Regions from separate parts of the Pseudomonas sp. CP4 genome, predicted to be linked through region 2. Evidence: riboswitches for the same ligand, from Rfam matches in the RefSeq annotation. Region 2 holds a riboswitch; the other holds the start of a gene.

Region 1 (3,398 bases), 920 kb from region 2:
ATCAAGTCGATGATCTGCTCAAGGTGCAGCTCAGCGCTGTTGACCACGCTTTCGGCTTGGTGACCTTCCAGAACGGCCGCCGGTACCAGCGAACCGGCGTAGATTATTACCGGGCAGTTGCGAATCAGGCGCTGGCCTTTCACGGTGATCAATTCGGGGTCGCCGGGGCCGGCGCCGATGAAGTAGACGGTCATCGTTGAATCCTTGGTAAGAAGCGCAGCCGCACCTCAGATGAAGTGTGCTCATGATCGATGGCGGGGATTATCGGGATTTTATGCAGCGCCGGCCAACGCCAGCGTCGCCTGCGCATATTTCTGCCGGGGAATCAGCAGTTTCGCCGGCGCCTGGATCAGTTGCTCGGCCAGCGCCAGCGCGGCGCTTTCTGCCACGCCGTAGCAGCCGGTGCGCTCAAAGGCGATTTGCGATTGATGGCTGAGACGCTGTTGATAGGGCGCCAGCTCGGCACTGTTGAAATACTGCAGCGGCAGGTTCAGTTGGGTGGCCAGTTCAAGCAGACCCGGTTCGTCGCGCTTGAGATCGATACTGGCCAAAGCCCTGACTGCTCGCAGTTCAATGCGATGCGCCTGCAACGCCTGATCGAGTAACGCACGCAACGTACTGGCCGGGCAGCCGCGCTGGCAGCCGAAGCCGACCACCAGAGTCGGCGCTGCGCGGTCATCGGTCATGCCTGATAGTGCCCTGCGCTTTTGCGGCGGAACAACCAGGCGCTGATCAGGCCTAGAGCCAGCCAGAATGCAACGTTGGTCAGCTGCGAAGCGATTTTGAACTGGGTTTCCAATGCCTCTGGAGCGAGCATCGAATGCACCTGCGGTTGCGGCGCGCCGATTACATGCGGCACGGCGAGAATCGCCACACCAAGAAGCTTCATCAGCCAGTGACGACTGAAGGCGATCAGTGCCAGGCCGACGGCGGTCGAAGCGGCAGCGCCGATCCACCAGATCTGCCGCGATGCCAGATCGGCGGCCGCAGTGCCCGGCAATTCAGGTGGCAGGCCCAAGGTCGGCGCGAGAACGAACGTCGCGTAACCGGCCAGACCCCAGAGCAGTCCTTGCGAGGTCTTGGTCGGCGCGCGCAGGGTGTACAGACCGGCAAGCATCAAGGCGAAACCCACCGCCACCACCAGATTGCCGCCAGTGGTCGAGACCACCCGCTGCCAGCCGTCTTCCGGCTCCCAGGCTTCGCCATCGTGGCTGTGCGCGGCAGTGCCAGCGGCGTGTTCGTGGACTTGCGCGACCGGTTCGGATTTCTCGAAGGTTTCCGCCTCCAAAATCAGTGGCGAAACCCAGAAACTCTGCAGCAAGGTCAGCAGCAGGGCGGCCAGCAAGCCGCTGAAGCCTGCGGTTTGCGCGATACGCTTGATCATCTCGGCAAGCCTCAGTGGCACGGGAACGCAGCGCTGTGGCGGGTATCGTGGGCGGCGTTGTGCACCGCTTCGATGTGCGAGAAACCGGCGAACCAGACAAGGCTGGCACCGAGGATCGAGGCGAAGAGGGCGGCGGCCACGCGTTGGCCGAGTGTGGTACTGCTGGAAATGTGGTCAGTGTGGCTAACGGTATTGCTGATGATCGACATAGCGCTTCCCTCTGAAATGTCAGCGGGTAAACAGAGCGCATGAAAATCCCTGCGAGCCGGGCACGCAGGGATTTCGAACAGCGCCCGCCCACCGCGGGTTTGTTTGTGGTCAGCGGCGCTTGCGCGCGCTGGGTGTTGCGGGCCGGTCTCCGGGCTCACGAGGGGTTGGCACGAGGCCGATCTGCAAGCGTCACCTTCCCATGCCGGGGCACAGTGGATCTGACGCTTCGCTCGCTTACCGTTGCGGGGGCAGCACCGGACTGACATGGCTTTGAGTAAAGCACATGATTCACCGGTTTCCCGTTTCACCCTGTGAAGGGCACCCGAAACAAGGTGGGCAGGAGAACATGGGTTTGGGTTTTTAGTCAATTTCCGGGGGCGGATCCGTTGCTGCGGGGGGGCGTTTTTTTCGGGTGTTTTTGTGTGTATATCCGTTGCTGCGGTAACGGCTGCTTAGGGTTTCGCCCTTACGGCGACTCACTTTTTTTACAAACGCCTAAAAAAAGTAAGCAAAAAAACGCTTGCTCCTACGTTCGGCCCTCGCAGGCTCGGGTTCCTTCGCTCCGGGATCGGTCCCGTAACGAAGGTGCCCCGAGTTCCAGCGAGCGGGCCGTACGCCGGGGCAAAGCCTTTTGGTTCCTTTTTGCTGGGCCGGCACTCCGGCGTTTGAAAAAGGGACTCGCTGTAAGAGCGAAACCATAGGAAGCCGTTACCGCAGCAACGGATATACCCCCAGTTTCAGACTCACCGACCATTGACCCACGACGGACCCATGCGTAGCCTTGCGCTTTCGAGGTTCTTCGGCACTCGCCGAAGCTAAGAAGGGAACGCGGTCGAAGCCGCGGCTGCCCCCGCAACTGTGAACGGTGATGTTCGTTGCCACGCCACTGCCAGCTCAACCGATGAGCCAGCGGGAAGGCGCAGCGAATGCCAAGCCCCGCGCCTGAACGCCGTCAGCCAGGAGACCTGCCTCGTCACAGATTCTCACTACAACCGGGCGGGGTGATCCGGTGGCGAATGCTTCCGGCGTGCACGCGCGCTGCCGGTTCTCGTCCCGTATGCCCGCCGCTTGCCAAAGGGCATACCGATGAAAACACTGGCCAAACTCCCCGTCACCATCGTCACCGGTTTCCTCGGTTCGGGCAAAACCACGCTGCTACGGCACATGCTCGATAACGCTCAGGGCCGGCGCATCGCGGTGATCGTCAACGAGTTTGGTGAGCTCGGCATCGACGGTGAAATCCTCAAGCAATGCACCATCGGCTGCACCGAAGAAGAGGCCAGTGGCCGTGTTTATGAGCTGGCCAACGGCTGCCTGTGCTGCACGGTGCAGGAAGAGTTCTTTCCGGTAATGCGCGAACTGGTCGCCCGTCGCGGTGACCTCGATCACATCCTTATCGAAACCTCCGGCCTGGCCCTGCCCAAGCCGTTGGTGCAAGCCTTCCAGTGGCCGGAAATCCGCAGCGCCTGCACCGTCGACGCAGTCATCACCGTAGTCGACAGCCCGGCTGTTGCTGCTGGCACCTTCGCCGCGTTCCCGGATCAGGTCGATGCCCAGCGCAAACTCGATCCGAACCTTGATCACGAGTCGCCGCTGCACGAATTGTTCGCCGATCAACTGGCCAGTGCTGACCTGGTCATCCTCAACAAAGCCGACCAGACCAGCGCGGAAGATCTGGCTCGGGTGCGCGCTGAAGTCGCCGAAGAGCTGCCGCCAGCGGTAAAAATCATCGAAGCCAGCAACGGCCGCCTGCCGCTCGACGTGTTGATCGGCCTCGGTACCGGCTCTGAGGAGCATATCGACA
Region 2 (3,398 bases):
ATCCGCCCCTCGCGATAAACCGCCTCAGCGCCGCGCCCGCCATTGGGGCTCAACCCCCGGGCAATCGGCGTCAGCTCGGTGGTGGTCAGCGAATGGTGATACGTGTGCCCTCGCAAAGAACCTTCCGGCAATTCAACCGCCTGCAACGCCAATGCCGCCAGACGCTTCTGCATCACCGCATCACCTTTCAACAAACCGACCAGCTCAGCACGGGTGCCTTCCACGTCGGTCAGCGAATCCAGCAGATAAAGCATGCCGCCACACTCGGCGAGCAACGGCTTGCCCGCTGCGTGATGCGCGCGGATGGCTGCAAGCATCGAGGTGTTCTGCGCCAGCGCGACGTGATGCAGCTCTGGATAGCCGCCCGGCAAATACAGGCTGTCCGCGTCGGGCAATTGCGTGTCGCGGATCGGCGAGAAAAAGTGCAGCTCGGCGCCCATCGCCCGCAGCAAATCGAGGCTGGCGCCATAGGTGAAGGCAAACGCTTCATCGCGGGCGACGGCGATGCGCACACCTTTTAATAGAGGCTCGGCTTCGATGACATCAGGCGCGGCGAATTCGACCGCCGGTGGCAGCGCGACTTGGCAACTGCTGGCCAGCGCATCGGCGGCGGCGTCGAGGCGCAGATCCAGATCATTCAATTCGCTGGCCTGAACCAGGCCCAGGTGGCGGCTCGGCAATTCGATGCCGGTCTCGCGGGACAGTGCGCCGTACCAGCGCAGACCTTCGGTGAGGCTGCCTTCGAGCAATTGCGCATGGCGCAAGGTGCCGACGCGGTTGGCCAACACGCCAGCGAACGGCAAGTCCGGCTGATACTTCGCCAGGCCCAGCGCCAAGGCACCAAAGGTCTGCGCCATGGCGGTGCCGTCGATCACACCGAGCACCGGCACACCGAAGTGGCGCGCCAGATCAGCGCTGGATGGCGTGCCGTCGAACAGGCCCATCACGCCCTCGATCAGAATCAGCTCGGCCTCGGCGGCAGCTTCCCACAACAAACGGCGACTTTCCTGCTCGCCGACCATCCACATGTCCAGTTGATACACCGGCGCACCGCTGGCGCGCTCGAGGATCATCGGGTCGAGAAAGTCCGGCCCGCACTTGAACACGCGCACCTTGCGCCCTTGGTTGCGATGCAAACGGGCGAGTGCGGCGGTGACGGTGGTCTTGCCCTGACCGGAGGCCGGCGCGGCAATCAACACCGCCGGACAGTGACGTGGTTGCTTCAAAGTTCGACGCCTTTCTGCGCTTTGATCCCGGCCTGGAAGGCGTGCTTGAGCATGCCCATCTCGGTGACCGTGTCGCCCATCTCGATCATTTCCGGCTTGGCGCCGCGACCGGTAACGACCACGTGTTGCATCGGCGGACGCGCCTGCAAATCGCTGAGCACCTGATCGAGATCAAGGTAGCCGTGCTTGAGGGCGATGTTCAATTCGTCGAGCACCACCAGACCGATCGAAGGGTCGCGCAACAATTCCCGCGAGACTTCCCAAGCGGCGGTCGCCGCGGCGATGTCACGTTGGCGATCCTGGGTTTCCCAGGTGAAGCCTTCGCCCATGACGTGGAAACGCACCTGCTCGGGAAAACGGCGGAAAAACAATTCTTCGCCGGTGCTGTTGCGGCCCTTGATGAACTGCACCACGCCGCACTGCATGCCGTGGCCCATGGCACGGGCGAGCATGCCGAACGCCGAGCTGCTCTTGCCTTTGCCATTGCCGGTCAGCACCAGCACCAGGCCGCACTCGTCGGGCGAGTTGGCGATGCGTTCGTCGATCACGGCTTTCTTGCGCTGCATACGCGCCAGATGGCGTTCGTCACGCTCGGGGGAATCATTCATGGGGAGCTCTCCGTTGAGGCTGGATAACGGCGGGCAGGCACAAGAATAGACGGCAAAAAGCCTGGCATCGCCCACCGTGATGCCGCTGAGATGGATCAGGCCGGTCTCCGGGCTCATGAGCGGCATCGGCCGGACTGCGCGCCTTCCCGCTTCTTTCGAGGCAGTGGCTCAAGGCGCAGTTTTCACTCATTTACCGTTGCGGGGGCAGCGCCGGGATCGTCGTGGCTTCGCTTGAAGACCACCCTTACCGGCTTCCCTGTTTCACTCTGTCGACGCGGGGCCACAGAGCACCTGAAACAAGCGGCGAAGGTTAGAGGGTTGGGGGTGGAGCGTCAATTGAAGAGGCACATTGCGCGCAAATAGCTGCCGCTGATCAATTGTGCAGCGGCAATCTTGTGCCAGACTGTGACAAGTGATATCAAAGAGCCATGCTTTTTTTCCAAAAAGCCCACTACAACAATAAGGATGACGACGATGCAAGGCATGATCATCAGCAACCCGCGCCTGGAATTCCTGCGCCCGTTGCTGGAACGCTGGTTTGACTGTATCGATCGCTACAACACCGTTCGCGGCGACAACGACACGCCATATTGGCACGACGAAAAAGCCAATCTCGGCCTGCTCGCGGCAGCGGCGTGGATGGCGGAAATGGTCACGCTGAACGACACGGCCACGCGCAAACAGAACGAAGAAGGCGAACGCAATGCTCGCGCAGATCTGCTGATTGCCGGCGCCGAAGACCGCGCGTTCATTCAGGCCACGCAACGCTGGCCACGGGTCAACAACCTCAACCTGACCCAGGCCCTGCTCGACATCACCGCTGATGCCAAGCGCATCAGCTACGCCAGCGATCTCAAGCTCGGCTGCCTCTTTGTTGCTCCGCAAAAACCTCAGCACAGCGCCAGCCCCGAAGAATTGCAGGACATGGTTGACGACCTGCAAAAGGAACACACCTGCGCCGTGGCCTGGTATTTCCCCTACGCCTATCGCAAATTGCACAGCGACGCGGGCAACTATCATCCGGGCATCGCCGTGCTGTTCAAGGAAGCCCGCGGCTGAGCAGTTGAACCATCGGGCCTGCGCCCTCCTCTATGTTTAGGAATGCATTCATAGGGAAGATCAGCAATGCGCAAGGCCCCACTCGCTCTCATCATCGCCGTCGCTGGCGGGCTCGCCGCCTGCGGTGAAACCTCCAGCCTGCAAGTCTCCGACGGCACCGGCCCGTCGCCGAAACTGCCCGAACCGAACAAGACGCTGATCCCGACAGTCAACATCGCCCCGGCGGTGGGCTGGCCACAAGGCACGAAACCGACCGCAGCGGCCGGCACCCAGGTCGCGGCGTTTGCCGAAGGCCTCGATCACCCGCGCTGGCTCTATGTGCTGCCCAACGGCGATGTGCTGGTGGCGGAAACCAACGCGCCGCCCAAGCCTGACGACAGCAAAGGCATTCGCGGCTGGGTAATGAAGAAAGTCATGGGCAAGGCCGGCGCTGGGGTGCCGAGCCCGAACCGCATCACCCTGCTGCGTGACGCCGACCACGATGGCGTCGCCGAAACCCGCACGG

Evidence for each region. Region 2 has a riboswitch for cobalamin ahead of cobO (cob(I)yrinic acid a,c-diamide adenosyltransferase). Riboswitches for the same ligand answer to the same signal wherever they lie in the genome.
Region 1: another riboswitch for cobalamin. It lies ahead of ACMYUN_RS02265 (CbtB domain-containing protein); the one in region 2 lies ahead of cobO (cob(I)yrinic acid a,c-diamide adenosyltransferase).

The regions. Positions count from the first base shown of each region.
Region 1 is NZ_CP180489.1:552,779-556,176, reverse strand. It holds gene cobM (precorrin-4 C(11)-methyltransferase) at 1-194, opposite strand, end outside; gene ACMYUN_RS02275 (cobalamin biosynthesis protein) at 273-686, opposite strand; gene ACMYUN_RS02270 (CbtA family protein) at 683-1,384, opposite strand; gene ACMYUN_RS02265 (CbtB domain-containing protein) at 1,396-1,593, opposite strand; cobalamin riboswitch at 1,716-1,935, opposite strand; cobalamin riboswitch at 2,370-2,582, shown strand; gene cobW (cobalamin biosynthesis protein CobW) at 2,681-3,398, shown strand, end outside.
Region 2 is NZ_CP180489.1:1,470,100-1,473,497, forward strand. It holds gene ACMYUN_RS06465 (cobyrinate a,c-diamide synthase) at 1-1,226, opposite strand, end outside; gene cobO (cob(I)yrinic acid a,c-diamide adenosyltransferase) at 1,223-1,834, opposite strand; cobalamin riboswitch at 1,915-2,144, opposite strand; gene ACMYUN_RS06475 (hypothetical protein) at 2,309-2,893, shown strand; gene ACMYUN_RS06480 (PQQ-dependent sugar dehydrogenase) at 2,960-3,398, shown strand, end outside.